One region of the Vibrio breoganii genome, then DNA from elsewhere that is predicted to be linked to it. Evidence: riboswitches for the same ligand, from Rfam matches in the RefSeq annotation. Region 1 holds a riboswitch; each other region holds the start of a gene.
The links. Region 1 has a riboswitch for thiamine pyrophosphate ahead of OCU35_RS00145 (thiamine phosphate synthase). Riboswitches for the same ligand answer to the same signal wherever they lie in the genome.

Region 2: another riboswitch for thiamine pyrophosphate. It lies ahead of thiC (phosphomethylpyrimidine synthase ThiC); the one in region 1 lies ahead of OCU35_RS00145 (thiamine phosphate synthase).
Region 3: another riboswitch for thiamine pyrophosphate. It lies ahead of thiD (bifunctional hydroxymethylpyrimidine kinase/phosphomethylpyrimidine kinase); the one in region 1 lies ahead of OCU35_RS00145 (thiamine phosphate synthase).

The regions. Positions count from the first base shown of each region.
Region 1 is NZ_AP024864.1:23,303-33,993, reverse strand. It holds gene OCU35_RS00160 (thiazole synthase) at 1-523, opposite strand, end outside; gene thiS (sulfur carrier protein ThiS) at 526-735, opposite strand; gene OCU35_RS00150 (HesA/MoeB/ThiF family protein) at 728-1,489, opposite strand; gene OCU35_RS00145 (thiamine phosphate synthase) at 1,479-2,663, opposite strand; TPP riboswitch at 2,743-2,856, opposite strand; gene crcB (fluoride efflux transporter CrcB) at 2,896-3,279, opposite strand; tRNA gene OCU35_RS00135 (tRNA-Ser) at 3,509-3,599, opposite strand; rRNA gene rrf (5S ribosomal RNA) at 3,682-3,797, opposite strand; rRNA gene OCU35_RS00125 (23S ribosomal RNA) at 3,888-6,777, opposite strand; tRNA gene OCU35_RS00120 (tRNA-Val) at 7,101-7,176, opposite strand; tRNA gene OCU35_RS00115 (tRNA-Lys) at 7,242-7,317, opposite strand; tRNA gene OCU35_RS00110 (tRNA-Glu) at 7,320-7,395, opposite strand; rRNA gene OCU35_RS00105 (16S ribosomal RNA) at 7,526-9,080, opposite strand; gene hemG (menaquinone-dependent protoporphyrinogen IX dehydrogenase) at 9,583-10,119, opposite strand; gene OCU35_RS00095 (TrkH family potassium uptake protein) at 10,131-10,691, opposite strand, start outside.
Region 2 is NZ_AP024865.1:966,312-977,002, forward strand. It holds gene OCU35_RS17310 (MFS transporter) at 51-1,253, shown strand; gene OCU35_RS17315 (hypothetical protein) at 1,396-1,692, shown strand; gene OCU35_RS17320 (tetratricopeptide repeat protein) at 1,651-2,649, opposite strand; gene OCU35_RS17325 (anaerobic sulfatase maturase) at 2,649-3,980, opposite strand; gene OCU35_RS17330 (formylglycine-generating enzyme family protein) at 4,120-4,905, shown strand; gene OCU35_RS17335 (alkaline phosphatase family protein) at 4,955-6,628, shown strand; gene thiC (phosphomethylpyrimidine synthase ThiC) at 6,892-8,823, opposite strand; TPP riboswitch at 8,933-9,031, opposite strand; gene OCU35_RS17345 (hypothetical protein) at 9,256-9,576, shown strand; gene OCU35_RS17350 (LysR family transcriptional regulator) at 10,025-10,691, opposite strand, start outside.
Region 3 is NZ_AP024865.1:763,407-774,097, forward strand. It holds gene OCU35_RS16535 (ABC transporter ATP-binding protein) at 1-645, opposite strand, end outside; gene thiD (bifunctional hydroxymethylpyrimidine kinase/phosphomethylpyrimidine kinase) at 654-1,478, opposite strand; TPP riboswitch at 1,540-1,637, opposite strand; gene OCU35_RS16545 (cupin domain-containing protein) at 1,691-2,350, opposite strand; gene OCU35_RS16550 (nitroreductase family protein) at 2,427-3,155, shown strand; gene OCU35_RS16555 (phospholipase D family protein) at 3,185-4,702, shown strand; gene OCU35_RS16560 (OmpP1/FadL family transporter) at 4,757-6,013, opposite strand; gene OCU35_RS16565 (LysR family transcriptional regulator) at 6,223-7,041, shown strand; gene OCU35_RS16570 (HlyD family secretion protein) at 7,113-8,144, opposite strand; gene OCU35_RS16575 (magnesium transporter) at 8,148-8,660, opposite strand; gene OCU35_RS16580 (LysR family transcriptional regulator) at 9,111-10,016, shown strand; gene OCU35_RS16585 (efflux RND transporter periplasmic adaptor subunit) at 10,090-10,691, shown strand, end outside.

The DNA.
Region 1 (10,691 bases):
TAGCTTGCTCAATGATGATCTTCAGGAAATCGATAGAAGCCAATCCTTTATTAGTACCGATTGGCGCCCCTAGCGGCATAACGGCAGCACAGCCCACTTCCTCTAGGCGCTTACATAGAACTGGGTCAGCATGGCAATAAGGTAGAACGATAAAGCCATCCTTAACCAATTGTTCTGCAGCCTTCAATGTCTCGATTGGATCTGGCATCAAGTACTTTGGATCAGGGTGAATCTCTAGCTTAAGCCAATTTGTCTGCAGGGCTTCTCTAGCGAGGTGAGCGGCAAAAATTGCATCCTCTGCATTCTTTGCACCGGAAGTATTGGGTAAAAGGTTAACGCCAAGGTCATTCAGTGGCTTCAAGATATCATCTTGTCGATCAAATACATCAACACGCTTCAGTGCCATGGTCACTAACTCAGACTCAGAGGCTTCGATTGAAGATGCCATCAAGGTGTTATTAGCGTACTTACCAGTCCCGGTGAACAGTCTTGATTTAAATGTCTTATCTGCAATTTTAAGCATTGTTAGCCTCCAGCTATCGCACGGAACACAGAGAGTGTGTCGCCTTTTTGTATTTGAATAGTGTTCCATTTTGATTTTGGAATCACCTTGTTGTTCACCGCAATAGCACAGCCCTCAGAAGGAATGCCTTGCTTATCTAATACCTCGATAAGATTGGATTCCATACCAATATTGGTTGGCTTCTCGTTAATAGTTACGACTACTTCATTCATTGTTGTTTCCCTCGCTACATACCGCGCAACTTTCATCTTTCTCAATCGCAAATTTTTGGTGGCTCATCTCTCGTCCATTAAACACCATCAATTCGCCGGTATTCAGTGTTTCAGGTTCTGTGATCGCTCTTATTGCGAGCATAGATTGAAGACTGCCTATCATGTTTACACTCGGTCCCATGACACCGGCATCGCTGCATTTTGTGGCTTGATTGGACTCACTGAACGGATATAGGCAGTGATAACAAGCACTCTGTTGTTGCCCATCAAAGTAAGCAACTTGGCCGTCCCAGCCTATCGCTGCACCGGATACTAATGGGGTTTGGTTTAAGGTACAGGCCTTGTTGATGTCTTGTCTTGTTGGGAAGTTATCACTACAGTCCACAACGAGATCGGCCATGCTGACTTCGATGTTGAGTAAATCTAAAGACATTCGTCTGTTTACACTACGAGTACTGATCGATGGATTGAGTCGTTGGATTTGTCCCGCAAGCGCTTTCGCTTTTGCTTGGCCAAGGTCCGATTCTCTGTAGCTTAGTTGACGATGCAGGTTACTTAATTCAACACTATCGTCATCACAAAGCACCAACTTACCTATACCTGCGCCAGCCAGTTGCAACGCCACTGCACTGCCTAAACCACCACACCCAACGATAAGTACCTTGGCATCGAGCAATAATCTCTGCCCACTCTCTCCCAGCTCAGGAAGCATGATCTGGCGTTGATAGCGCAAAAATTCCTGGTCAGACAGCATCAGAAGCCTCTTCTAATCGGTTTACTTTTTCATTGAGGTGTTCGAACAGTTGTTGGAATTGTGCAACAGCTTCATGCTTATCGTGCGCTTGTGTTACCGCCCTCACCACGGCCACACTCGTTACACCTGACTCTATGACTAACGGAGCGCGCTCTAGGTTAATCCCGCCAATCGCTACGGAAGGCAGTATTTCACCTCTTTGTTCACCGATAGAGGTGATGAGAGCCTGATATAAATTAAGCTTAATTAGGCCTTGTGGAGAAGACGGCATATCTTTTGTGGTAGTAGGAAAGATGTGCCCTAGTGCCAAATACGAAGGCTTGTACTGCAACGCATTGATGATTTCATAATACCCATGCGTTGATATCCCTAAACCTGTGTCACTACTTAACAGACGGCTGTCAGCTAACTCTGCTAGGTCTTCTTGCCCTAAGTGAATGCAAGAAGCACCATGCTCTAACGCCAGCTCCCAGTAATCATTAATGACAACATCCACTCCGCGCTGTTTTCCGATCTGAATTGCTCGCCTCACATCTTCAGAAACCGTCTCATTAGACTGATCTTTAATTCTAAGTTGGAGAATGTTCACATCGCTTTGGGCAATTTCATCGACAAGCTCAAGCCTATCAAGCACTGGATATAAGCCAAAGCATCGCGCCGATTTTCGAGCCGACACTTGTTGATGGGTTGTGGCTAATTGAGGAAAGAATTTGATGTGGTTCGGCCATGTTTCACATGAAACATGCAAGGCGCTTTTGGCAATAAGAGCAGCATCTTCAATAGTGAACTCTAAAGACAAAGCGGTGAGAAGCCATGCTAAATAGTCGTCACAACTGGTCAGGTAATCTTCAGGTTTATATGTCCACTCAAAGGAGCTACCATCACTCAGAGTGATTGAGTCCTGCCCTTTAGCATGAAGAACTATCAGGGAAGCAAGCTTATTATTCTCTGAATCGACTATAGTTGCAGAAAACTGCTGTTCTACATTTGTCTCAACAACAAGCTTAAATGTTTGGTTAGGAGTGACTACAGCATAACTGTCTCCAGCAGAGATCGCAGTTATCACATTGCTAAAGCCAGCAGTAGTTGCCTTACTAGCGACAAGTGAGAACGCTTTATCAAAAGCAGGAGTTATCGTTGGAGATTGTATATAACTATTTAGCGGGGATTCCATCGCCCTATCCTTCTGTAAAAAACACAGCTTGTCGGATAGATTGATGGTACAAGTATTAGATAGAAACCCAATAGCTTTTCGAAGTGACCACCTTGTTTCCTTCGCAGGTATTACCCTGTATCAGGTTCAACGAATTCCGTATTCACGGTCTCAGCATCTTGTGATTAACACTTCAGCACTCCGACAAGCAGTTCCATTATATATAAACTACGAGAAGAACAAAGCAGACATGTTAGTTTTTGAAGACTAAATGGAATCCAATCATTGCAGCAGAGATACTGAACACCACATTAAGCACAATGTTCAATCCAGCCTTCCAGTAGTCCCCTTGTTGGAACATAAGGACATTATCCATAGAGAAGGTAGAAAAAGTCGTTAACGCACCTAAGAAGCCAAGGCCGATGATTTGACGCCAAGGGTCGACAGCAATCACTTCATTTTCAAATAGGGCAATCAATGTTCCCATGATAAATGAACCTACAATATTGACCGTCAAGGTACCATACGGAAAACCACGCCCTAGCAATACAACACACAGTTCAGAAATCAAATATCGCGAACAAGCACCAAAAGCACCACCAATTGCGATAAATCCAAGGGTTGCAAGCTGTCCCATTCCCTAGTTCTCCTTCGTAAAATACGATTACATTTAAAAAGTTACACCTGTCACTTATAGGTGCTTTTGTGTGATATAGATCGATAGCATAGCAAACATATGCATCGCATATCGTGCAAAAGTTTAGATTGCATAAAATAACGACAAAAGACTGGGGAGTTTATAAAAGAGGATTTGAAATACTACAGATACAAAAAAACCGCTGACGAATCAGCGGTTTTTTGTAATGTGGCGGAGAGATAGGGATTTGAACCCTAGAACCGCTATTAACGGTTGCCGGTTTTCAAGACCGGTGCTTTCGACCACTCAGCCATCTCTCCACAAATTGTTACTAGTTAAGGTCTTATAAATGCCTTATCCAGTATTTGCTTTCAGATCGTTAAATCTAAAAACTTAATTAAAGCCTGGCGATGTCCTACTCTCACATGGGGAAACCCCACACTACCATCGGCGCTATTATGTTTCACTTCTGAGTTCGGCATGGAATCAGGTGGGTCCACAATGCTATGGTCGCCAAGCAAATTTTAAAATTCGGAAAGCTATTATTTAAAAGTTATATCACACATTCAAAGTTCTACTTTGAGTCCACAAAACCCCTTGGGTGTTGTATGGTTAAGCCTCACGGGCAATTAGTACAGGTTAGCTCAATGCCTCGCAGCACTTACACACCCTGCCTATCAACGTTCTAGTCTCGAACAACCCTTTAGGACACTTAAAGTGCCAGGGAAGACTCATCTCAGGGCTCGCTTCCCGCTTAGATGCTTTCAGCGGTTATCGATTCCGAACTTAGCTACCGGGCAATGCCATTGGCATGACAACCCGAACACCAGAGGTTCGTCCACTCCGGTCCTCTCGTACTAGGAGCAGCCCCCTTCAATCTTCCAACGCCCACGGCAGATAGGGACCGAACTGTCTCACGACGTTCTAAACCCAGCTCGCGTACCACTTTAAATGGCGAACAGCCATACCCTTGGGACCGACTTCAGCCCCAGGATGTGATGAGCCGACATCGAGGTGCCAAACACCGCCGTCGATATGAACTCTTGGGCGGTATCAGCCTGTTATCCCCGGAGTACCTTTTATCCGTTGAGCGATGGCCCTTCCATTCAGAACCACCGGATCACTATGACCTGCTTTCGCACCTGCTCGAATTGTCATTCTCGCAGTCAAGCGGGCTTATGCCATTGCACTAACCACACGATGTCCAACCGTGTTTAGCCCACCTTCGTGCTCCTCCGTTACTCTTTGGGAGGAGACCGCCCCAGTCAAACTACCCACCAGGCACTGTCCTCATCCCCGATAAGGGGACTAAGTTAGAACATCAACACTACAAGGGTGGTATTTCAAGGACGGCTCCAACGATACTGGCGTACCGTCTTCAAAGCCTCCCACCTATCCTACACATGTAGGGTCAATGTTCAGTGCCAAGCTGTAGTAAAGGTTCACGGGGTCTTTCCGTCTAGCCGCGGGTACACTGCATCTTCACAGCGATTTCAATTTCACTGAGTCTCGGGTGGAGACAGCGTGGCCATCATTACGCCATTCGTGCAGGTCGGAACTTACCCGACAAGGAATTTCGCTACCTTAGGACCGTTATAGTTACGGCCGCCGTTTACCGGGGCTTCGATCAAGAGCTTCGACCGAAGTCTAACCCCATCAATTAACCTTCCGGCACCGGGCAGGCGTCACACCGTATACGTCATCTTACGATTTTGCACAGTGCTGTGTTTTTAATAAACAGTTGCAGCCACCTGGTATCTGCGACTCCTAGTAGCTCCATCCGCAAGGGACTTCACCGCCAAGAGCGTACCTTCTCCCGAAGTTACGGTACCATTTTGCCTAGTTCCTTCACCCGAGTTCTCTCAAGCGCCTTGGTATTCTCTACCCGACCACCTGTGTCGGTTTGGGGTACGATTTCTTATAATCTGAAGCTTAGAGGCTTTTCCTGGAAGCATGGCATCAATGACTTCACTGCACGTAGCAGCTCGACATCGTATCTCAGCGTTAAGAAAGTCCGGATTTACCTAAACTTTCCGCCTACATACTTGAACCTGGACAACCATCGCCAGGCCCACCTAGCCTTCTCCGTCCCCCCATCGCAATTATAAGAAGTACGGGAATATTAACCCGTTTCCCATCGACTACGCCTTTCGGCCTCGCCTTAGGGGTCGACTTACCCTGCCCCGATTAACGTTGGACAGGAACCCTTGGTCTTCCGGCGAGGGGGTTTTTCACCCCCTTTATCGTTACTCATGTCAGCATTCGCACTTCTGATACGTCCAGCAGCCCTTACAGACCACCTTCAACCGCTTACAGAACGCTCCCCTACCCCGCATACAAAAGTATGCAGCCGCAGCTTCGGTGTATAGCTTAGCCCCGTTACATCTTCCGCGCAGGCCGACTCGACCAGTGAGCTATTACGCTTTCTTTAAATGATGGCTGCTTCTAAGCCAACATCCTGGCTGTCTGAGCCTTCCCACATCGTTTCCCACTTAGCTATACTTTGGGACCTTAGCTGGCGGTCTGGGTTGTTTCCCTCTCCACGACGGACGTTAGCACCCGCCGTGTGTCTCCCGGATAGTACTCAATGGTATTCGGAGTTTGCAAAGGGTTGGTAAGTCGGGATGACCCCCTAGCCTTAACAGTGCTCTACCCCCATTGGTATTCGTCCGAGGCGCTACCTAAATAGCTTTCGGGGAGAACCAGCTATCTCCAGGTTTGATTGGCCTTTCACCCCTAGCCACAAGTCATCCGCTAATTTTTCAACATTAGTCGGTTCGGTCCTCCAGTTGATGTTACTCAACCTTCAACCTGCCCATGGCTAGATCACCTGGTTTCGGGTCTAATTCTAGCAACTCGACGCCCAGTTAAGACTCGGTTTCCCTACGGCTCCCCTATACGGTTAACCTTGCTACTAAAATTAAGTCGCTGACCCATTATACAAAAGGTACGCAGTCACGCTTCGAGGCGCTCCTACTGCTTGTACGTACACGGTTTCAGGTTCTATTTCACTCCCCTCACAGGGGTTCTTTTCGCCTTTCCCTCACGGTACTGGTTCACTATCGGTCAGTCAGTAGTATTTAGCCTTGGAGGATGGTCCCCCCATGTTCAAACAGGATATCACGTGTCCCGCCTTACTCGTTTTCACTTAAAATGCGTTGTCGGTTACGGGGCTATCACCCTATACTGCGAGACTTTCCAGACTCTTCACCTGACGCATTAAAAGCTTAAGGGCTAATCCAATTTCGCTCGCCGCTACTTTCGGAATCTCGGTTGATTTCTCTTCCTTCGGGTACTTAGATGTTTCAGTTCCCCGAGTTTGCCTCATTAACCTATGTATTCAGTTAATGATACGTGCTTATGCACGTGGGTTTCCCCATTCAGAAATCCCAGACTCAAATGGTTATTACTACCTAATCTGGGCTTATCGCAAGTTATTACGTCTTTCATCGCCTCTGACTGCCAAGGCATCCACCGTGTACGCTTAGTCACTTAACCATACAACCCCAAAGGGTCTTGCTTAACGCAATGCAGTTGCTACGCTGCAGTATGACGTTTCCAAGGTGCGTTATCTCTTTATTATGAGCGAGATAACATTCGATTTTGCCGGACTCAAATTTGAATGCATCCTGGCAAGGATACATTCCCAAGAACACTTGAATGTGTGTTGGTACCTAAATCATAAAGACTTAGGATTTGAGAACTTTTAAATTTGATAAATAATGAAATCACATTATTTATCGTCAGCTTTCCAAATTGTTAAAGAGCGAGATTCAAACAAATGAACCATTTTTAAACACACTCGAAAGAGCGCTTAAAGATGGTGGGCGATACCGGGCTCGAACCAGTGACCCCCTCCTTGTAAGGGAGGTGCTCTCCCAACTGAGCTAATCGCCCACATTGTTTGCTATTTGTGTTCACTATAAAAGTGAATTCAAACAACTTCCTTTGTGGAAAGGAAATGGTGGGTCGTGCAGGATTCGAACCTGCGACCAATTGATTAAAAGTCAACTGCTCTACCAGCTGAGCTAACGACCCAATGGTATCCCGTAGGGGAGTCGAACCCCTGTTACCGCCGTGAAAGGGCGGTGTCCTAGGCCTCTAGACGAACGGGACACTAGATTTATCTTTACTCCGAAGAGCAAACATAAACTGTTGAAGCACCTTGGGGGGTGCTTCAAAAATCTCTCTTTACTTTCTAAACCATATCAATCTGTGTGGACACTCATCGTGAATAATCATCGTATAAGGAGGTGATCCAGCCCCAGGTTCCCCTAGGGCTACCTTGTTACGACTTCACCCCAGTCATGAACCACAAAGTGGTGAGCGTCCTCCTCGAAAGGTTAAACTACCCACTTCTTTTGCAGCCCACTCCCATGGTGTGACGGGCGGTGTGTACAAGGCCCGGGAACGTATTCACCGTGACATTCTGATTCACGATTACTAGCGATTCCGACTTCATGGAGTCGAGTTGCAGACTCCAATCCGGACTACGACGCACTTTTTGGGATTCGCTCACCATCGCTGGTTGGCTGCCCTCTGTATGCGCCATTGTAGCACGTGTGTAGCCCTACTCGTAAGGGCCATGATGACTTGACGTCGTCCCCACCTTCCTCCGGTTTATCACCGGCAGTCTCCCTGGAGTTCCCACCATTACGTGCTGGCAAACAAGGATAAGGGTTGCGCTCGTTGCGGGACTTAACCCAACATTTCACAACACGAGCTGACGACAGCCATGCAGCACCTGTCTCAGAGTTCCCGAAGGCACCAAAGCATCTCTGCTAAGTTCTCTGGATGTCAAGAGTAGGTAAGGTTCTTCGCGTTGCATCGAATTAAACCACATGCTCCACCGCTTGTGCGGGCCCCCGTCAATTCATTTGAGTTTTAATCTTGCGACCGTACTCCCCAGGCGGTCTACTTAACGCGTTAGCTCCGAAAGCCACGGCTCAAGGCCACAACCTCCAAGTAGACATCGTTTACGGCGTGGACTACCAGGGTATCTAATCCTGTTTGCTCCCCACGCTTTCGCATCTGAGTGTCAGTATCTGTCCAGGGGGCCGCCTTCGCCACTGGTATTCCTTCAGATCTCTACGCATTTCACCGCTACACCTGAAATTCTACCCCCCTCTACAGTACTCTAGCCTGCCAGTTTCAAATGCGGTTCCGAGGTTGAGCCCCGGGCTTTCACATCTGACTTAACAAACCACCTGCATGCGCTTTACGCCCAGTAATTCCGATTAACGCTCGCACCCTCCGTATTACCGCGGCTGCTGGCACGGAGTTAGCCGGTGCTTCTTCTGTCGCTAACGTCAAACACTAAAGCTATTAACTCTAATGCCTTCCTCACGACTGAAAGTACTTTACAACCCGAAGGCCTTCTTCATACACGCGGCATGGCTGCATCAGGCTTGCGCCCATTGTGCAATATTCCCCACTGCTGCCTCCCGTAGGAGTCTGGACCGTGTCTCAGTTCCAGTGTGGCTGATCATCCTCTCAGACCAGCTAGGGATCGTCGCCTTGGTGAGCCATTACCTCACCAACTAGCTAATCCCACCTGGGCATATCCTGAAGCGAGAGGCCCGAAGGTCCCCCTCTTTGGTCCGTAGACGTTATGCGGTATTAGCCATCGTTTCCAATGGTTATCCCCCACATCAGGGCAATTTCCCAGGCATTACTCACCCGTCCGCCGCTCGACGCCCAACAAATCACCCGAAGGGTCAATGTTGTCGTTTCCGCTCGACTTGCATGTGTTAGGCCTGCCGCCAGCGTTCAATCTGAGCCATGATCAAACTCTTCAATTAAAGTTTTGTTGAAGCTTTCGCTTCGGCTCAATGAATACTGACTTCAAAACTGTTCCTTACTCGAAAGTAAGAAGTAATTTTAAAGCTATTATCGTTCCAACAGAACGATAATGAATTGACTGTGCCAAATAACCGAAGTTATTCGTTTTGGTCACTCAGTTCATTGATAAATCTTTTCGATTATCATCAACGAGTGCCCACACAGATTGATAGGTTTAAATTGTTAAAGAGCGTTGCTTTCGAGGCTTACCTCTCAAGCGGACGGCCATTCTAGCGATTTGAATCTCAGTGTCAAACACTTTTTTGAATTTATTTTCGAAGAAAAGTTAAACTCAAATGATTCAGCTACTTAGCCTACTGAAACACTGCGAAGCGTTGTCGCCATTGCCGTGTCAGTGGGGCGCATTATAGAGAGCTGAGTCACATTGGCAAGCCTTTTTTAGCGTTTTTTTTGAATTTATTGTTGTTCGGCTAGTTTTGCACCACTAGAGGCTAAAAATGACTATTTTCTATCCATTTCTGCCACTTTTTGCGTGAATAAAGAGACCTTTTCCCAGTTGGTGTACTCGACCTCTTTACTTGTATCCGTTTCTCCACCCGTCATAGACATAATGAAGCGAATCATAAATTTGTCGAAGAAGTTATAGCGGGGATAACGTAGAGCTCCGGCAAAGACCCCTATTAGCTTAGGCTCCCACGGTGATTTCTTTAGGAAGGTTTTAATGTAGGCACTTCCCTCTGGAGTATCTTTACCTTGGTCTTCTTTTCTCGCTGTAAGGTTCACACAGAAGAAAGCGGCATTGACTTGCTCAAGTTGTACTAGGTGCTTTTGAATGAATTGGTACAGTTTCTTGTTCAAGTGCCCATAACGTATTGAAGCACCAATCACTACGCGGTCAAATTTAAGTAAATCCAGCGTATCTATAGAGGCTAGATCAAAAGACTCACATTCAAATCCTTCTAGTTCACTCTCTATATGAGCGGATATCTTACGAGTCTGTCCATCGCAAGTGGAATACAATAATGCTGCCTTTTTCAATGGTTCTTCCTTTAGCTTTTCCAAAATGCAGGAGTAAATAGGATCAATAGTGTGAAGACCTCGAGTCGGCCAAACAACATAGAGACCACCAAGACCCATTTTGCAGAGTCACTGATATCACCGTAATGCAGTGATACTTCACCTAGACCTGGGCCTAGGTTATTTAATGTTGATGCTACCGCTGAGAATGCGGTGAGTTCGTCCATACCGGTTGCGATCAGGGCCAGCATACAGATAACAAACACAAGCGCGTACGCTGAGAAGAAACCCCAGACCGCATCGATAACCCTTGATGACAGCGCTTTATTACCCAGCTTGATGGTAAATATGGCTCTAGGGTGAACAAGACGCTTGAGTTCACGAAACCCTTGTAATGTTAATAGCAGTACTCGTATTACCTTCATACCACCACCCGTCGAGCCAGCACAGCCCCCTATAAAAGAAGAGAAGAGCAAAAGCACAGGTAAGAACAATGGCCACTCGGCAAAACCCGTCGTCGTAAATCCAGCGGTTGTGGAGATAGACACACTTTGGAACAAGGCTTGGTCAAAGGCTTCATAGTAAGTGTCGTA
Region 2 (10,691 bases), on a different replicon from region 1:
TCCACTCCATCGATTGATACACACCGTATCAGCATAGAGAGAGAAAGATTATGCCTTTAGCATTACTTGCGTTGACGCTAAGTGCGTTCGCAATCGGAACAACAGAATTTGTAATTGTAGGTTTGATTCCTACTATGGCTGCTGACCTTAATGTGTCAGTTCCTTCCGCTGGACTTCTTGTTAGCCTTTACGCTCTTGGCGTGGCGATTGGTGCTCCAGTGCTTACTGCCCTTACTGGTAAGTGGAACCGTAAAAAAGTACTGCTTGCAGTAATGAGCCTTTTTGTCGCAGGCAACCTTTTGGCATGGCAGGCGCCGAGCTATAACACCTTAATACTTGCGCGCATCTTAACCGGTCTTGCTCATGGCGTGTTCTTCTCTATTGGGTCGACTATCGCAACGGGTTTAGTCTCTAAAGAGAAAGCCGCAAGTGCTATCGCGATTATGTTTACGGGTTTAACAGTGGCCCTAGTAACGGGCGTGCCTCTAGGAACCTATATTGGCCAAACATTTGGTTGGCAGGCAACGTTTTTGATTGTGGCAATCTTAGGTCTTATTGCGTTAATTGGTAGTGCACTACTTGTACCGAACAACCTAAAACAGCCACCAGCGGCAAAACTGTCTGCGCAGTTAAAAGTATTAACTCAGCCCCGTCTACTTCTTGTGTATGCAATTACAGCACTGGGTTACGGCGGTACGTTTACAGCGTTTACCTTCCTAGCACCTATCTTGCAGGACGTGTCAGGCTTTAACCCAAGTGCCATCGGCATCATCATGTTGGTGTACGGCGTATCAGTGGCGATTGGTAATATCTGGGGCGGTAAAATGGCCGACAAGATGGGTCCAATAAAAGCACTAACAGTGATCTTTTCTGGCTTGGCCGTTGTACTGTTCATATTTAACTTTACGGCTTACAACTCAATTGCAGCGGTAGTGACTATCTTGGTGTGGGGTGCATTTGCTTTTGGTAACGTACCTGGCCTGCAAGTTTACGTAGTGAGCCTTGCTGAGAAGCATACACCTGAAGCCGTTGATGTAGCATCAGGACTTAATATTGCCGCGTTTAACGTAGGTATCGCGTTAGGTTCTTGGGGTGGCGGTATGATTGTTGCTCACGAAAGCCTTGGTTTGATGCATACTCCATGGATTGGCGGTGTGGTCGTGATTGTGGCACTGCTTCTCACTCGCTTTAGCGGCGCATTAGATAAGCGCGCCCAGCAGCAGGATTGCCCAGCGCAAGTAGAAGCGGCTTAGTCAGAACTCGATTAACAACTCGCATTGAACTTAAAGGTCTGCACTTTGAAAGAGAAAGTGCAGACCTTTTTTTATTGAAATATCTCTACACCACAAGCCTATTTGTATTATGATAGCGCTTTTATTAGTATAAAGATTGACCATGCTCGCTCGCAAACCTGACCGCCTTACTGCAATGCACAACATAATTGAGCAAGTGAAGCTTGAGCTGCCTCTGTATGAAGATGAAACCTTTGTCTGCGGTACCGGGACTGATTGTGTGGGCTGCCCTAAAAAACTCATGGAGCTGGTTGATACAGAGCTTAGTTACTGGGAGCACTATATCGCCGATGGCACTGCGCCTAACTTTGATGACATTAGGCGCTTTGGTAAGCTGTGCAAGAACGTAAAAAGAGCCTTAGTGCGTAACAAAGTCCCGTTGCTCAATTCGACTCCTTAGATTGGCAACAACATGTGGTGGTGCGACTTTTTCCAACTGCATCACGCATACCTCCGCTTTACTATCCAAATGGCGGATCTTAAAGTCACATATCGCATACAACTGCTCTGGCTGCTCTGAGATCTCATAGGCTTTTTTCAATGAATCTAGCGCCAACGTCTGATCATAAGCCTCTTGAAGCACGCCATTAACATACCAATACTGACTATTGGTTTTGGCAAGCTTTGCTGCACTATCCATGCTTTTCGCAGCTAGCTTTGGCTCATCTAATCGCACCAGCGTCAGAGACTTTGCGTACAATAATCTTGGCTCGTTAGGGAAAGCAACTAGCCCATCATTGAGCACCGTTAACGCCTCATCATCTTGCTTATTAAGACGATAGCTTTCAGCAATACCTATCCACGCATCAACCCCACCCTTAGAGCGTTCTATCAATTTTCCATAGACATCCCTTGCCGCCTTATAGTCACAAATATGCAGGTAGCCTTGAGCTAAAGCCATCATCGAGGCTTCGGTATCCTCAAGAATCAAGGTAGACGCCCAATCATCAAACAAGGGATCAAATTGCTGCCTTTGAACCGCATTTAACTCTGCGTAATCGACCACAAGATTTTCAGCGACCGCCATTCTTACATCTAAGACTAAATCGTCCATCAGGGGTGACAGTAAACGCCAGCGGTGAGTCAATTGATACGGCGCTGACGCTTTAACGGAAGCCTCACGAATATCATGATGATTATCCTTAAGGCCGCGAGCGATTGCGATAAGGGCACTTTGACTTGGAAAACTGGTCAACTGCTCTAATGCGTTAATACGCTCAGAGCGTTCGTTGTTTTTGTCCTGTGCGATATATGACAACTGCTCGACCGTTCGATTGGCGGCGCTAGAAGATGGAGCAAACACAAGCAAGGCCATCATCGCAATTACGGCAATAAGGATGTTCGTTCTTACACTCATCAAAACTTGGCACCAAAGGTATTGCTTGGCTGAGGTTGAGACATGGCCTCTCTTACGATCTTATCGCTAAACTTGCCATGTGCGACGGGATAGCCCATTACGCGCAATAAATGTGCAATTGAACGATCTGCATGCTTATAAAATTTGTGCCAGCCAGCACAAAGGTAATTAAGCCCAGGCTCACCAGATCGGGTGCGAATAAAGCGGTTCTTTGGACACTCACCAAAGCAGGCAAACTTATAATCACATGTATTGCATTGCTCTGTTAAGCTCTTGGTTTTATTAAACCCAAAGCTCTGCTGTTTACTTGAAAACGCCAAATCATCCAATTTATCGACGTGAATATTACCAATTTTATACTCTGGATAAACATAATGGTCGCAAGCAAATACGTCACCCGTTGGCTCCATCGCCAAGCCCTTACCGCAAAACTCACCTAATGTGCACAATGGGTTTCTGCGCCCCATCCAAGTCTCAACAAAGGCTTCAAAATATTGCACAAACACTTTGCCAACATCACGACTCGCCCACTCATCAAATACCGCAATCAGAAAGTTACCCCACGCCTCATCCGATACGCACCAAGACTCCATTACTGAGTTTTTTGAGCCAGGGATCAGACGCTTGTCCCCCTGACGCGGTTGTTGCTGATCTTCCCATGTTTGAGGTGCGGTATCGCGGAATGTTTTTTGTTCAACAATGGGGATGAACTGCATTTGCGGCGACTTTACTTCATCACGCAAGAATCGATAAACCTCTAAAGGGTTACGGCTGGTAAGGTTATTGATACAGGTCAGCGTAGTAAAGCTCACTTGGTATTCATGGAGCAGTTTCACCGCTTCCATTACTTGTTTGTGGGTACCGCGACCGGCTTTGTTGGTTCGATAGGCGTCGTGATACATGGCAGGACCATCAATACTCAGGCCCACCAAAAAGTTGTTCTCTTTTAAAAACTGACACCATTTCGCGTTCAGCAAGGTGCCATTAGTTTGCAGGTCGTTTGAGATGCTTACGCCAACAGGCTGATACTTTTTCTGCAGCTCGACAATCTTCTCAAAGTAAGGGAGCCCTAATAACGTCGGCTCTCCGCCCTGCCACGAAAAGATGATCTCCGGCGTGTTTTGAGCCTCGATATACTGCTTAATGTATTGTTCAAGGTCGTGCTCACCCATCTCTGGAGAGCAACCCTTCTTGTAGTCCAACAGGTCTTGCTTGCTTAGGTAATAGCAGTAATTGCAATCAATATTGCACGCAGCACCAATGGGTTTCGCCATTACATGCATTCGCTTTGAGGGTTTGCCGTTAAATTGCGGGCCTTGAGTCAACAACATATCGATACCGTTATCTTGGATGCCAAAAACAGCCTTATTTTAACTTTTGGTTATATCAAAGGCTTGTTATTGCGCATATAACCATTTGGAAAATTGGGAATTGTTAAACTAATGTCTCATTTTTTGACAGAGACCAAATATGACCCTGCGTTTGACAACTTTTCGCCCTTTATTAGCATGGACGCTAGTGTTAACAATGACAGGATGCTCACTATTTGAACCTCACCCTCTCACCACTCAGATCGAAGCCGACATGGTATTCGTTGCCGGCGGCGCTTATGTCATGGGCTCTGACTCGGATGATGCCAAAGCCTCAGAACAACCCGCCCACCAAGTAAGTGTGGATAGCTTCTATATCTCTAAGTTCGAGGTCACACAGTCTTTATTTGAAGAGGTGATGGGCCATTCAAGAAGCTTCTTCAAAGACCCTCAAATTCCAGTGAATAATTTGAGTTGGCAGCAAGCGAACTACTTCATCGAAAAACTCAATGAAATCACAGGTCAAAAATACCGCTTGCCCACTGAGGCCGAGTGGGAATTTGCCGCGCGTGGTGGCAATCAATCGAAGGGTTATACCTATAGTGGATCAAACAACATCGATGATGTCGCATGGCATGCAGGCAACGCTAATAATCGAGCACACCGCGTTGGCCAGAAAAAACCTAATGAACTAGGGCTGTATGACATGACAGGCAATGTAGGCGAATTCACTATCGATGCCTACGAAGCGACTTTTTATCGCAGTTCACCAATGCACAATCCAAGTAATGCACAAGATACCAATATTGGCCTTGCCCATAAGTCGGTTCGCGGTGGCAGTTTTTCCTATGCCGACAATGAATCTGAAAACTACCGAAGAGACTTTGCTAGCCAGTCTATAATTATGTCGGATATGGGACTGCGTCTAGTACGTGACGCGCGCTAATTCATTTATAACAAGGACACATGCCCTAATGATAAAACGCTATTGTGCGATGAGCCTGATCGGTCTTGGCCTTATCAGTTCTCCCGCTTTCTCTACAGAGAGCAAACCTAAGCTTGTGCTACAGATTACCGTAGATGGCTTACGTGGAGACTTATTAGAACGCTATAAACACAACTTTGGCGAGGGTGGCTTTCGTTACCTGATGGATCAAGGGGTGTATTACACCAATGCCCACTATCAACACGGAAACACCGAGACCATTGTAGGCCACGTATCGCTTGCCACAGGTGCTCCCCCCTCAGTACATGGCATGGTAGGTAATGTTTGGTATGACCGCAGTCTAGAACGTCTGATCTATAACGTAGAAGATGGCGACTACAGCTTGCTGACCAGTGGCGCTGATGTGAATAAATCCACCGAGATTGATCCGACACAGCGTGCTGCCACCAAAGATGGCCGCTCTCCAACCCCAATACTGGTGTCCACCTTCAGTGATGAACTCACTATATCGAATAGTGGCCAATCCAAGGTATTTGGCGTCTCTATTAAGGACCGCGGCGCAATTTCTCTAGCGGGACATACCGGTAAAGCATTTTGGTTTTCTAAGGCGACCTCTGATTTTGTCACCAGTGACTACTACTACGATGCATATCCTGCGTGGGTAGAGCGTTGGAACGAAAAGGATATTCCTGCACGGTACTCAGGCAAGCGCTGGGAACTGGCACTGGACAGAGACAAATACACCCTAGAAGAAGTCTCACAAGAGCAAAAGTTTGATCTCGCCGGTTTTCAAAGAACCTTTCCACACCCCTATGGGCCGGCAAGCTTCCAGTATTATTCAACCATGCTAACCGTCAGTCCTGCTGGCGATGAGCTCACTGCGGATTTTACCAAAACCTTACTACAGCAAGAGAAACTAGGCTCTCGAGATGTGACCGACTACTTGGCGGTCAGTTTTTCCTCTAACGACTATGTTTTGCATCTGTACGGCCCATCAAGCTTAGAGGCAGAAGATAACCTGATCCGTTTAGATAGAACCCTGAAATCCTTGTTTGAAGACATCGACCATCATGTTGGCTTGGATAACACCTTGATTGTGCTTTCGGCAGACCATGGTGCGCCGGAATCCTCGACCGTTGCAGCCTCTTTAGGCCTTAAGCGTGCACAGTATTTCGACAAGACCACACTGCTTACCGATAACCTTAAGCAAAGACTTAAAAATGAGTTTGCTGTGGGTGAAGAGATCTTCCGACTCTATGCTCAGCCGTATGTGTATTTAAACCATGACGTGGTGAGAGAGAAGAAGATCAACCTTGCTGAACTGCAAGCGGTGATTGCAGAAGAAGCGATGAAGATTGATGGGGTTGCCTATGCGGTAACCAGTTCCGACGTGGCGGCAGGACGTTTAGCAAATACCCATATTAACCAGTTAGTGAGTAACAATTATCAACCTAACCGCTCTGGTGATGTGTATCTAGTGTTTGCACCTCGCACCTATATCAATGATATGGATGGTCTGACTGTGGCTTCGACTCACGGCTCTCCGTGGAGCTACGACACCTATGTTCCGGTTATTTTTGCGGGCTACAATACCAAAGCTCAGAAGGTAGAGCGCGCCGTAACACCCTACGATATCGCACCAACATTATCGAATGTTCTCGGCATTACTCCGCCAAGTGGCACTACAGGTGATGTGTTAAAAGAGGTGGTCAACGCGGATTAACCTGACTTTCCGTTGGCTACATAGGAGCAGATGCCCGATAAGAGCACTCGGGCATGACACAATTTGGTACTTCGGAATTCATCAAACGACCTTTTACACATAACAAAAGTCAATCGTCATTTCCGTAATTTCCGTCATCTCCGAGTGCTCCTATCGGAGATCTAGGATCTTCTCTACCAGATTTAAGAACTGCACAGATTTAAGTACTACCCAAATTTAAGGCAACTCCTCTAAAGGAGCTGCCTTTTTCCTATCTAAACAGCTTAGTTAACGCTCTCTTTCGGATGATAAAGCTCAGCTCCAGTCTCTAGAAACTCTTGCGATTTTTGACGCATGCCCTCTAAGGGATCATCTAGCATCTTAATCTCTAACCTCTGGTCTTCGGCTACTTGTTTTGTATCCTTGGCATACTCTCGCACCTCTTGGGAGATCTTCATGGAACAGAACTTGGGGCCACACATAGAGCAGAAGTGTGCGACCTTGCCCGACTCTTGAGGCAGAGTTTCATCATGAAAGGCGCGCGCAGTATCTGGGTCTAGCGAGAGGTTAAATTGATCCTCCCAGCGGAACTCAAAACGCGCTTTAGACAAGGCATTGTCACGTATCTGAGCACCAGGGTGCCCTTTCGCCAAATCCGCTGCATGCGCCGCCAGTTTATAGGTGATGAGACCGGTTTTAACGTCTTCCTTGTTAGGCAAACCCAAATGCTCTTTCGGTGTCACATAGCAAAGCATGGCGCAGCCGTACCAACCTATCAAAGCGGCGCCAATACCCGAGGTAATATGGTCGTAACCCGGTGCAATATCTGTGGTCAGCGGGCCTAGCGTGTAAAACGGCGCTTCATGACAATGCTCAAGTTGCTCCTGCATGTTCTCTTGAATCATATGCATAGGCACATGGCCTGGGCCTTCGATGATCACCTGTACGTCATACTCCCAAGCCACCTTTGTTAGCTCTCCTAGCGTGCGCAGTTCAGCGAACTGCGCCTCATCATTGGCATCGGCGATTGAGCCTGGACGCAGACCGTCTCCTAACGATAATGCCACGTCATATTTGGCGCAGATCTCACAGATCTCTCTAAAGTGTGTGTATAGAAAGCTTTCTTGATGGTGAGCTAAACACCACTTAGCAATGATGGAGCCACCGCGAGAGACAATGCCAGTGACGCGTTTGGCCGTCATTGGCACATAACGCAATAACAAGCCTGCGTGTATGGTGAAGTAATCCACGCCCTGCTCGGCTTGCTCAATCAAGGTATCTCGCATCACCTCCCAATTCAGATTCTCGGCTACTCCGTTGACCTTTTCTAATGCTTGATACATTGGCACCGTGCCAATAGGAACTGGGCTGTTTCGCAGTATCCACTCGCGAGTCTCATGGATATTTCGTCCAGTGGATAGATCCATCACCGTATCGGCGCCCCAACGTGTCGACCACACCAGTTTCTCAACCTCTTCTTCAATGGATGAACTGACCGACGAGTTTCCTATATTGGCGTTCACCTTAACCAGGAAGTTGCGGCCAATGATCATAGGCTCAGCTTCTGGGTGGTTGATGTTAGAAGGGATGATCGCGCGTCCTTCAGCCACTTCTTTGCGAACAAATTCAGGGGTGATCTCTTTAGGCAAGTTTGCGCCAAAGTTATGCCCCGGATGCTGCTGATTTAACTGTTCATCGGCAAATTTCTGCCTGCCCATATTCTCTCGAATAGCGATGTACTCCATTTCAGGGGTAATAATGCCTTTTCGAGCATAGTGGAGCTGGGTGACACACTGATTCTCGTCTGCTCGACGAATACGTGGAAGATTGCCGTAGCGCAGATCATCAAGGGTGTCGTCTTGCAAGCGAGACTTCGTATACACAGAGCTCACCTCATCCAATAACGCAGTATCACCGCGCTCTTCTATCCACTGCTCTCTTAGTTTTGGCAATCCGCTATAAAGATCAATGGCGTGGTTTGGGTCTGTATATACACCGGAGGTGTCATAGACATGGATGGGTTCATTGGGCTGGAAAATAGGCACATCTTTAGTGCCTCCCACTAGACTGTCTCCAAGGGCGATTTCACGAACTGGCACCTGAATATCAGCCCGCGATCCCTGGATATAACACTTAGTGGAATTGGGGTATGGCTCAACAGACAAAGAATCAATAAAGTGTTTCGCGTCTAGCCTTGCTTGTTTACGTGTCGACATAGCATTTTTCCTATTAATTAAGGGTTATCAAATGCTTGGCGGATGGATGCAACAAGAAAGACCATAACTCAGATAGAGCTATGATCTGGGGATAGAGATCTGTGGTGGTGTGATCTCTACTCTTGTTCCCTTCGCAGGTATTAGCCTGATCAGGTTCAACGGATCCCGAGTTAACGGTCTCAGCCTTATGGCACTCCGACAAGTATTTTCGAGTATACAATCCCTTTTCGACGAAGAAAAGATGCAGATTACTCTGCTAAATCAATCGCATACTACTTTATGGGTATAAGTGTAAATTAGTGTGATTTTTGTGGACGAACTGCGATTCTGGATCTAGGATGCGCCGATCTTTTTCAACACCCTTGTTCATAAACTATGCCCAATCGTACTGAAAAAGTGGTCTTTTGATTATTACTAAGTAGGAATGCATCAATGGATACATCCAAACTATCATTGCTTAAAAGCTCTATCACTACTGACATCGCAAATGGCGAGTTAGGCTGGATCAACAAACACGCTTTACTGCGTGGCGAATCAAGCGTAATTGAGAGCTACCTGACTCAAAAAGCGAGAAAGCTAGCAAGAGAAACAGCGATTACTGGTACAAACGAAGATATGTTCACTATCTACAAATCTTTCTTTAACCAGTTCACTGAAGCGCAAGAAAACACCCAGTGCACTCCATCGATATACCTAGAACGTATGTCGTCGCTCGTAGGATTCGAAGCGGGTAAACGCTGGCATAGCCTATAACATATAGACTAACGACCCTCTTGGTATTTTAAGGGCCTGCTGACCTTTTGCGGTTGTTTTTGTAGCGAATTGTTGGGTATTTATACAAGGCAGTCACTTTTAGGTGTGGTGGTTCCACATGAAATGGGACTAACGCGGTAGAAATGCCCAACAAACGCTACCCGAAGGGCTCGGCCAGAAGGGCTCGGCCAGAAGGGCTCGGCCAGAAGGGCTCGGCCAGAAGGGCTCGGCCAGAAGGGCTCGGCCAGAAGGGCTCGGCCAGAAGGGCTCGGCCAGAAGGGCTCGGCCAGAAGCCATTTACTCGTCGTTAAGCGGCTTTTGCTTAGATGACTAGGCGGCAAGCCACTCGCCTTGATTAAATGGCTTCTGGCCGAGCAAAATTCAACCGCAAAAGGTCAGCAGGCCCTATGGAGTGATAATACCAAGTGGGCCTTTTCTCTTCATCACGCTAATCTTTAAAGATCACCTTTGACACTGACTGCACTTGGCTTCGTAACCATTTATGGCCATTTTCTGTGGTTCTACTTGGGTGCCAGAGCATGCAAATATCTTCAGAAATATCTAGAAATGGGGTCTCTAAACTCTGGATCGGATAGTGCTTTGCCATAGTATCAATGGCTGAGGCAGGGAAAAGAGCGATGTAATCCGTTTTACATACCACCGGCAGCATCTCTAATACCCCAGGGGAACGATAAACAATCCTTCGCTTGTTGAGATCTTGAAAGTGGTGACTCGACAACAATGCACTTCGGCTCTTCCAGCGCGACACTGCGACATGCCCTTCCTGTAAGAACTCTTCTACCGTTATCTCCCCTGACAGCCTTGGATGCCCTTCTCGAGCAATCACTTTGATGGATTCTCTTCCCAATTTAACGACCTTAAGTGACGTTCTTTCTAGCGGCTTCATATCAATCACCAAATCATATCTTTGCAAACGCAAATCAGATTCATGATCTTCCGTAAATAGAGGGTGTACCTCAAGGTCTATGTTGGGTGCTTTTGACTTAATCTTAAGTAAAAGTTCAGGCATCAACTGATAAGCAATGGGCGTCATGCAGGCTATTGAAAAAATGCGCTCCGATATCTTGGGATCGAAATCCCGAGTCGCGGATAGA
Region 3 (10,691 bases), on a different replicon from region 1:
CATCAGATAGATATGGTCGCTAAGGCGTAAGGCTTCTTGTGGATCGTGGGTAATCAAAACCACCGTTTTACCTTCAAGCATCTCACAAGCAAGATCTTGCAGACGATAGCGCGTGACGGCATCTAACGCAGAAAAGGGTTCATCCATTAACACTACAGGCTTGTCTTGCATCAAGGTTCTTGCAAGAGCGACGCGCTGTTTCATTCCGCCGGAAAGCTGTCTTGGATAAACATCTTCCTGCCCTTCTAAACCTAATTTAGACAGCAATCTACTCGCCTGTTGTTTTCGCTCAGCCTGCTGCTGTTTATTCAGCTTTTTTTGACTAAAGCGGTCACTAAAGCACACATTCTCAAGCACATTCAGCCACGGCATTAACAAATCTTGCTGCGCCATATAGGCGATTGAGTCTGATAGATTATGCTTAAAGCCACTTTGAATAGAGCCACTCCAATGCACATCTTCAGGTAATAACCCAGCCAACAAGCGAAGTAGGCTTGTTTTACCACAGCCACTTTTACCCAGCACACTGCTAAAGCTTCCCTCAGGAAAGCGTAGATTTAGGTCGCTAAACAGGGGGGAACTTGCATCAGAGAACTGCAAGCTTCCGTTTTCAATCACTATGCCCATAGGCGAATGAATCGACATAACCTGTACTATTTGTTTAAGGCGTAGAAATGGTGCACGGGGCCGTGACCACTGCCCACTTCCAATTCATCCGCATGGGCGATGGCATTGGAAATGTAGTTCTTTCCTAAAGCGACGGATTCACTCAGTGAGCCCGTTTGAGCTAAGAAAGAAGCGATCGCTGAAGATAAGGTGCAACCCGTACCATGGGTATTTTGCGTATTCACACGCTCAACGGTAAAGGTTTCAACCTCATTAGGCGTAATAAGAAGATCAGTACTGGTAGATTCACTTTCTAAGTGACCCCCCTTAAGCAGTATCGCTTTACAGTCCAAGCCTCGAAGATCTTCAATCATCGCATTCATTTGTGCCTCGGTCGTTGGCAGAGACTGACCTAACAACGTTGCTGCTTCCGGCAAGTTTGGCGTGATGACATCCGCAAGTGGAAGAAGCTCTATTTTCAGAGTTTCGATAGCCGATTGCTGAAGAAGAAGATCACCGCTTGTTGCCACCATGACAGGGTCTACAACTAGGTATCTTGGTTGGTATTGCTTAAGTTTTCTGACTACCGCTTGAATAAGACCCGCTTCAGCAAGCATGCCGACTTTTACCGCTACAACATCAAGGTCGGTAAATACGGCGTCAAGTTGCTGTTCGATAAACTCAGCCGAAATCGGCAAAATGCCAGTCACACCCTGAGTATTTTGCGCAGTCAATGCTGTGATTACAGAGCAGGCGTAGCTACCGGTTGCTGAGATGGCTTTAATGTCGGCTTGAATACCAGCACCGCCACCACTGTCAGAGCCAGCGATAGTGAGAACAATTGGAGTCTTTTTTGATTGGGACACAGGCATTTCCTTTTCGTCAGACGAACGGAAACCAGGCCTGCTGTGCTATGGACAGTAAGATCTATAGCTAGAATGGCGACTAGTTCCCTACGTCAGCACTAACTGAATCAGGTTCCACGGGTTCGCTACTGCGATCTCAGCCTATTGGCTCCCCGACTAATACGATGGGGCGATACTAACAGAGTCAGTATGGGTAGGAAACTAGAAATAGACAAAACTCAGAGTCTAGACAATAAATGCCCTGTCTTGACATAGATAATGGTGTCTTCTTCGACAAATGGGAAATGTTGACTCTGGTGAGGGCTACGAATCCAAGTGTATTGAGGATATTGACCAAACTCATCTTGGAACTCGCCAGAAAGAACCAAAATCTCCTCTCCACCAAAATGAGAATGAGGTTGAAAGCGTTCGCCTTTCGGCCATTTTACTAAAGCCACGTTCTCAGCCTCAAAAGAATGCAAAGGCATAACCTCCAAGTTACCAATTCCCGCCAGCCAAAGCTGGGTTTGGGTATTGATTCTCACCGTGGTTTTATCTGCCTTATCAAATTGATTGAGCTTCACAAACAAGGTACACCCCTGCTCGCTAAATGGAGAGTGTTTGCTACCAGGAGGATTGCGAATATAAGTGCCCGCAGGATAATCCCCCTCCTCATCTGAGAAGACACCTTCTAGTACGAAGATCTCTTCTCCAAACGGATGACTGTGCTCAGAAAACCGAGAGCCAGCCTCGTATTTAACTATTGAGGTCACAAGTCCTGTTTCGGCCGCTTCACGCTCTAATGGTTTTCGCCATACGCCTTTGGCTGGGCTGGCCAGCCAATCCATATTCAATGCTTGTATCACAACGCCTTGTTTTACATCCATATTCAATGACATTCATTTCCCCTACTTTGTTGAAACATATCAAATTAGCTGTTACAAACACGAATCCTTAATCATTTTAGTCTTTGTTATGTCAGAACATCTTCCCTTTTCAGAATTAATTCACTCTCGCCGATCCGTTCGCAAGTACGATCAAACTGCAGATTTCGACCACGACAAGGTACAACAAGCGCTGGAGTTGACCGTGTTGAGTCCAAACAGCAGTAACATGCAGTTGTGGGAATTCCATCGAGTCATCAGTGAAGAGAAGCGTGCCGAGCTTGCGAAATACTGTATGGGGCAGAATGCAGCTAAGACGGCCAATGAAATGGTGGTTTTTGTTACTACCCCAGACAAATGGCAGCAAAGAGCTAAAATGAATGCAGCGCAGGTACGCGAGAATTTTGCGGGCAGGCCAATGGATGACATCGCAAAGCGTGCGACTAGGTACTACGAAAAACTGATTCCGTTTGTTTATAGTAATGACAGCTTGGGCATCAAAGGTTTTCTTAGAAAGCTCATGATGACCTTTATGGGCATTAAGAAACCTATGTTGAGAGAAGTCACCAAGCAAGACCTACGAGTCTGCCTGCATAAAAGCACATCTTTAGCCGCAATGACTTTTATGACTGCGATACGCGACCAAGGTTATGACACCTGCCCAATGGAAGGCTTTGATTCAGTTCGCGCTAAAAAGCTACTTGGCTTGGGTAAAAATGATGAAATCACTATGATTGTTAGCGTAGGCAAGCGAACGGAAGAAGGCATCTACGGAGAGAGACATCGAGTGCCAAACGAAGAAGTTATTTTCAAGCATTAAGCATCAACAGAGAACAAAGGAAGTCATCATTGCCAACATTTGCTCATTGGAAACTAATACTGGTTTTATTTGTTGGCATCCTTTCAGGGTGTGCTACTCAACAGCAGACTCCTCTTCCAAAGTCAGTCACACATCAACTTGGCTATCAGGCTGACAGTAAGTTAGCTCAATACTTTGACCAATCAGAGTATGACACCTCAATCTATACTGGATTCTACCCCTTAGATAAGGGTCACGATGCGCTACTTGCACGCATTGTGTTGATTGAGTCTGCAGAGCACACCTTAGATCTTCAATATTACATCTACCGTGACGATGCCACTGGCAACTTAATGACTTGGCGGTTATTCGAGGCAGCAGAACGCGGTGTTAGGGTTCGAATATTGCTAGATGACATGCAAAAGCGCAATGACGATAATCTTGCCTACCTTCACTCCCACCCTAATATTGATGTTCGACTATTTAATCCGAACAACTATCGCTCGGCGAGAGGTCTGGGATTTCTAGCCGACTTCGAACGACTAAACAGCCGCATGCACAATAAGTCCCTTACCGCAGATAGTGTCGCTAGTGTTGTAGGTGGTAGAAACATAGGAAATGAATATTTTTCCTATCACTCACCAGTAGAGTTTGGGGATTTTGACTTATTAATTTATGGCAACACGGTAGAACAAACCGGAGAGCAATTCGACAAGTACTGGAACAGTGATTTTGCCGTTCCTATTGATTGGATTACCTCTAGTGCAACAGAATTAAAGAGAGAAGAAGTAGAACAGTTTGTAGTGGATGAGGAACTTGAAGAACAATTTACCTCTGGAGCATATGACATGACCCGCCTGCAATTCTACTCCAAGATGAGAGAGCATAAACTGCAGTTATATTGGGGCGAAGGTAAACTTCTCTATGATAGGCCCAATAAAATCGTTGGCGAAGGAAGCCAATTAATCGATGACCTACAGTTAATTTTGGAAGGTGTTGATTCGGAACTTATCATTATTTCGCCTTATTTCGTACCCACTGCGGATGGTACTGCACTGCTTGTCGATGGCGTCAAATCAGGTAAGAAAGTAGCCATTATTACCAATTCTCTTGCCTCTAACGATGTGTATGCCGTGCATGGTTGGTACTCTAAATATAGAAAAGACCTTCTTAAGGGTGGCGTAGAGCTCTGGGAGGTAAAGGCTTCTGCCAATATAAAAAGTAAGTGGTCAATGACGGGTAGCGGTCACTCTAGTCTGCATGCCAAGATCATGCTTATTGACGACCACATTTTGTTCGTTGGTTCGATGAACTGGGACCCTAGGTCTGCCCATATCAACACTGAAATGGCCGTAATTCTCGATCATAAAGCCTTTGTAACAGAGTCAAAATCAGAAATACAAGCGCAGCTAATAGAGTCAGCCTATAAATTGGAAATAGAAGATGGTGACTTGGTTTGGCGAGATCTCGAAAATGGAGAAACCTTGACTAGCGAGCCCGATGCAAGTGTGTGGAGGCGAATGGGATCATGGATGGCGGGCATTCTGCCTATTGAAGACCAGTTATAAAAATAGCCGACTTTAAGTCGGCTATTTCGTATGTTTTGCTTTTGTTTATCTAGATTAGATAGTTAAGTTCACACCTACGAAGTGGATGCGTCCGTCGAAGGTGCCGTTAACACCTACACTATTGTCCAAAGGTCCACCAAGCGATCGCTGAGCCGATTTAACATCACCAAGATCAGCATACTCATAGAAGAAATCAATACCGACATTATCCCAATTTGTCGAAGCACCTACCGAATAACGATATTGCTCGCCCACTGGTAGATCAGCCCATTGCTTTGAAGGATCGTCTTGCGGTGATGTTTCGTAAGAAAAGCCGGCTTTTAAGCGCCAATCCGAACTAAGTTTGTAATCAGCACCGACAGCGAACTTCCAAACATCATCCCAGTCACGCTTAATAGTCAGACCATCGCCTACAGGAAGTCCAAGATCCAGAACAGAGTCATCCCAACGGCTCCAACGATGATATTGAATGCTTGTTAGTAAATTGAGTTGCTCACTAAAGCCATAGCGAACGCTTAGATCGATAATTTCAGGTACATCAATCTCAGTGCTCAAAGAATTAATAGGTCCCAGAGTTGGCTTAAGGTCCATTTTAAATTCGTGCTCTGATTTGGAGCGATAACTCAACCCAAAGTCTAGATCTTGTGTTGGGCGGTACATAACGCCCACGTTATACCCATAAGCCCAGTCAGAATCTTGCTCTGCTGTCACTAATGCAGTCGATTGTTCAAGTGCTGCCCAACTAAATTGCACACCTCCGCCAAGAGACCACTGGTCATTGATCTTGTAGGACATAGATGGATTAATAACTATTATATTTAGAGTAATTGAATCTAATGCACCGGCACCTGCCCAGTCATCACCATAAGATAAGCTTGAGCCACCAGCTGCACCTAACGCCAATCCTAAGTGCACTTTTTCCGAAACCTGATGAGCATGGAAAATAGAAATAGACGGTAGGTAAGATTGTCCTTCACCATTTCCGGCAGGATCATCATCATCGATATATTTCATTTTCAGATCAAACGCCATTACATTAATAGTCGTTAATGATTCTCCCATGAAAGACATAGTTGCAGGGTTTGTCCACAGAGCAGCCGCGGATTCGGTATACACACCATCACCCGCTCCAGCAACACCTGCATTCGCAGTCACCGCTTCTTGAAGAAATAATCCACTTGCGCTTGCCATTGTTGGCAAAGAAGAAGCAAGAGCTACAGAAGTCATCATGGCTAAGCGAGAAAGTGATAAATTAGAAGATTGCTTAGTTGACACTGCCGATGTGATGGATGGAAGTCTATTGTTTGACATAATTTTCCAAATCTATAATTGAGTAGGCCTAGGGATTTAGCTCATCAATAGCCAAATCCGTATCTCTATGCATTATATTGATAGGCTTATAGCTTGTAGGAATATCGATTATCACTAGACAATTAAAGTGAACTTATTCTCTATAATCTTATTGATTTCATTAGTTTTTTGCTAATCTATACGTAATGTATAATAGTATTGGCGTTAAAATGAGAATTACAGACCTCAACTCATTGAATGTGTTTTTGAATTTGATGCAAACACACTCGACTCAACGAACAGCGAAAAAACTCGGGCGCTCACAGTCATATATTTCTAAGGTATTGGCCCAATTACGAGAAGAACTCGATGATCCTCTATTTACGAGAAGTGCAGAGGGGTTATCGCCAACTTCTTATGCGTTGGGAATACAACCCAAGATCCAAAACGCTATAGAGCAGATTTCTCAGTCTCTAGAACCAGAAGAGTTTTCACCAGAAAATGTGGATCGAGTTACTATTCATATTCTAGATCCTCTTGTAATACAATTCGGTCGCCATATTATTGACAAAATTAGACAAGAAACTGACGCCATCATTGAGATTAGAAATTGGACTAAACTGTCTGAAAATATGATTCTTGACGAAGATGTCGATTTAGGTATTCATATTCTTAGTGATCATCCACAAACAATTTATCAAAAGAAGCTATTTGAGGGCTCAGGTTTTTTTAAAGGTAATCCTAATGGAGAGTATGTAAAGTATATTGCTTCTGGTGTAAACGACTACATAAACCCCTTTCAACGTGCACTACCCGATATAGAAGCTACTATATTTGTTGATAACTATACGTTGGTTACACAATTATTGGATCATGCTCAAACTATGACTTATGACTCATATAGAAAAGATGCAGACATTCCAGACCTAGGAATAGACACAGCTCTACTTCTTAAAGCCTCAAAAAGAAAGTCACCCAAGAATGTTTGGCTAACTTCGCTAGTAGAAAAATGCATAAACGAAGTACTAAATTCTAAAGATACTTTTTAGATTCGACCTATTAGACAAAAGGCAGTATCACTGTAGTGATACTGCCTTTTGTTGTAAGGGCCTAATGTAAATTATAAGGCTGACAAATAGGCTTTATAAGACTTAAGACGAACGGTAGCACCACCAATGATGTCCATAAAGCCAAATATTGAGTGTGGCTTGTCCGCTGAAACCCAGCCGGCACCTGTTGAACCAATTGGGATGTTATAGCCTTCGGGCTCATTAAACTCAATCACGATAGTACGACCATGTGAGTTCATGTTGTTTCCAACGTGCTGTCTCACATGCTGGCTACCTTGACGTACCTGAACCTGCGCTTCACCAGTACCTGCCGTGACACTGTGTACGCGACCACGGAAAATCTCTCCAGGATAAGCGGCTACATAAAACTCAGCAAACTGCCCTTTTTTAATTCCACGATACGTTTGATCAGGAATACGCATCTCAACAAACTTCTTCTCCGTTGAGTACAAGTGCATGTTACCCACTCTTGTACCGCTTGTGATGTTTGTAATAGAAAGCTGTCCGTCAAACGGCGCGCGAACTTCACGGCGCTCATGCTGCCATTTAGCCGTAGCAATTTGTGCGTCAACGTTCATGATTTGTGCATGTGCCGCTGCAATTTTTGCTTCCGCTGTTTCAATCGCTGTGCGCGTTGCGTCACGTTCTGATTCATGGGCAAAGTCTTTTAGCTTCTTAAGACGAGCAAGAGTCCTTTTGTCATTGTTCTGTTGAGTGCGCAATGACAGAATTTCAGCTTCACTCGCTTTCTTTTGTGCGTCTAGGCTTTCTAGCTGTGATTCTGTATCTTCTGAGCGCAAGGTGTAAATAAGATCACCTTCTTTCACCATCTGGTTGTGAGTAACGAACACTTGATCAACCTCTTGACCAATCAACGGACTTAATACCGCGTGCGGCGCTTTAACCGTTGTACTGTCGGTCAAATCAGCAGGAGACCAAAAACGGTGCGCGATAAACAGCATAATCGTTAGGAACATGCCAATGCCGACCATTACGGTACCGCTTCGCAGATTCCATTTAACCACACCTGTCTTAACCAAGATCCAGCAAATCAGGATGTAAGGTAGCATAATCTCTTTCATTGATTATTCCTCAGATGCTTTAGTTTGAGTTTTGCCAGAAATACCGTTTCGAATAATTCTAGAGATCGACTCTCCAATAACATCCCAACGAGCAAATGCGATGATGATGGCTAGTACCCACCAGACCTTATTGATAAACAGACCACACAAAGATAGGGCAAAAACGATTTGGGTGTGGGCGCTCGACATTTCTGAGGCCTTGTGTACCGCGATTTCATGCAGTTGCCAAAACAAATACACCAAATAAACCAGTATTGCGATGGTGACAAAGAATACGAAGCCCATGAAGACTTCAGAGTCGAGTAGTTTGAGGATTGTAGGGTATCCGTCGACGAAATATTCAGCGGGTAGATCCTTTCCATGGATAGAGCCTAATTTGGATAAAGCAATAGATGCTCCGGCGATAACGCCAAAAACAATCACAGCCTTAAGCACATATAAGACAACTGAAATGATGCTCCTTGCTATTTTTCTTCCCAGGCCTTCGTTAGAAGAAGGTAAAGAGGTAGCAGACATTTTGTTTTCGCTTCTTGTTATGAGTTTCGCGCAGATTCTAAGCTATCTGCAGTACGCTGTAGGAATATGCGTTATTCCTTTTCTTACGCGCACACTTAAGCACTGCTTACGTATAAACAGTACCCTCTAAAAACAAAAACTACTTACTTAAAATTGATGCCTATAAAGCGCCAAAGAAGATACACACAAGCAACATACCGATGCCGATGGCAATGTGTCCTATGTCAATAGGCCCTAATCCAAACTCAAGCTTTTTCATGTCTGCTTCTCTTTATTTTTTTACTTGGTTCATTGTAACCAAGCACTTGAAAGAGATAACGGTACTGGGGTTTAGATGGTTCATAAAACTGATTTATGAATAAGAACTGTAACCACTGCTATATCGAACGCTGACTAACTAAGTTATCCTAAAATAAACTTACTAGCACTCACTCAGACAATAGATTTTTCATGAAGACTGAAGACTTGAAACTGTTCCTTCGCGTGGTTGAATTGGGTAGCTTTACCGCTGCCGCAAACGCACTTGACCTGCCTCGTGCTAATGTCAGCAGACGTATCAACGACCTTGAGAAAGAACTGAATACACAGCTATTCCACCGCACTACTCGCTCTTTGTCGCTCACTCACAACGGTGATAGCTACTTCAGCAAGGTACAAAAGGTTGTCGAGTTGTTAGACGATGCCAATCAAGCTGTGACCTACTCTAGCCGAGAAGTATCAGGAAAGGTCAAACTTGGCTTGCTTGCAGAAACCTATGATTTTGTTCAGCCCGCCCTCTTTGATTTTCATGATATGTATCCAAATGTCGAGCTTGATCTTCGAACGGTGAGCAACGGCTTTCAAGAAGTGTATCAATACGGCTTAGACATCTCTTTTCATGGGGGCGATTTAGAAGATTCGGATTTGATCGCTAAGCCTCTTATGCCGCTCAATAACAGCTTGCTCGCCTCACCTGACTACATTAAAAACAATGAACCGATAGAAGAGTTGGCCGATCTGCATAAACACAAAGTAATGTGTTATCGCTGGCCTAGTGGCAACGTAGACAAATTGTGGCATTTTGAGACAGGAAAAATCTCAGTATCCCCATGGCTAGTGTGCAATAGCGTGGGATTTATTCTTAGGGGACTGGTTATGGGAAGAGGGATCGGTTTCTTGCCTGAACTTGCAGCTAAAGAAGAGTTACAACAAGGCACACTGGTTAAGGTATTGCCAAAAACTGCCTCAGTGACATACCAGTCCTATTTACTACACCCAAAGGCACAGACGCTGAACTATGCCAGTCGTTTATTGATAGATTATTTATTACAAAGAATCCCACAGGACACTCAATTGTCACAAAAAATGAGACAGTGATTCTTAACTGAGACAGATTATCTAGTACAAAGAAACACTTACAATCGGGCTATTAGAATATAGGAGCCCGAATATGCAGTATTCAAAAACCATACTAGCAAGCACTGTAGTCCTGCTACTTAGCGCATGCCAACAGATAGAATCCACACCTAAGCTTGCTTCAAAGCCTCAACGCAGCATTCAGGTTGTAGAGCTTGAAGACCCGTCTTTTAAATCCACAAAACAATTTACTGGCGTAGTTCAATCTCAAGAAAAAGCCGGTGTCGCCTTTCGTGTTCCTGGAACCATTAATGAACTTCTCGTCAGCAAAGGCGATTTTGTAAAGAAAGGCCAAACCATTGCTCGCCTAGACCCACATGACTATCAAGTAGCTTTAGAAGAACTAGAAGCTCGAATGCTTGAAGCTCAATCAGCACACAAGCTGGCTAAGGCCGAACTGGCTCGTGTAGAGCAAGCGATCGAAGACGATGCAATAGCGAGTGTCAATCTTGACCGCGCGATTAGTGGTTATGAACGAAGCTTATCTGCGGTAAAAGTAGTACAAAAAAACATTCAACGCGCAGAAGACACCCTAAGATACACCGAATTAAAAGCACCATTTAGTGGGGCCATCGGTAGCGTCAATTACGAACAGCACGAACAAATTCTTCCTGGTATCGCCGTTGTATCATTGCA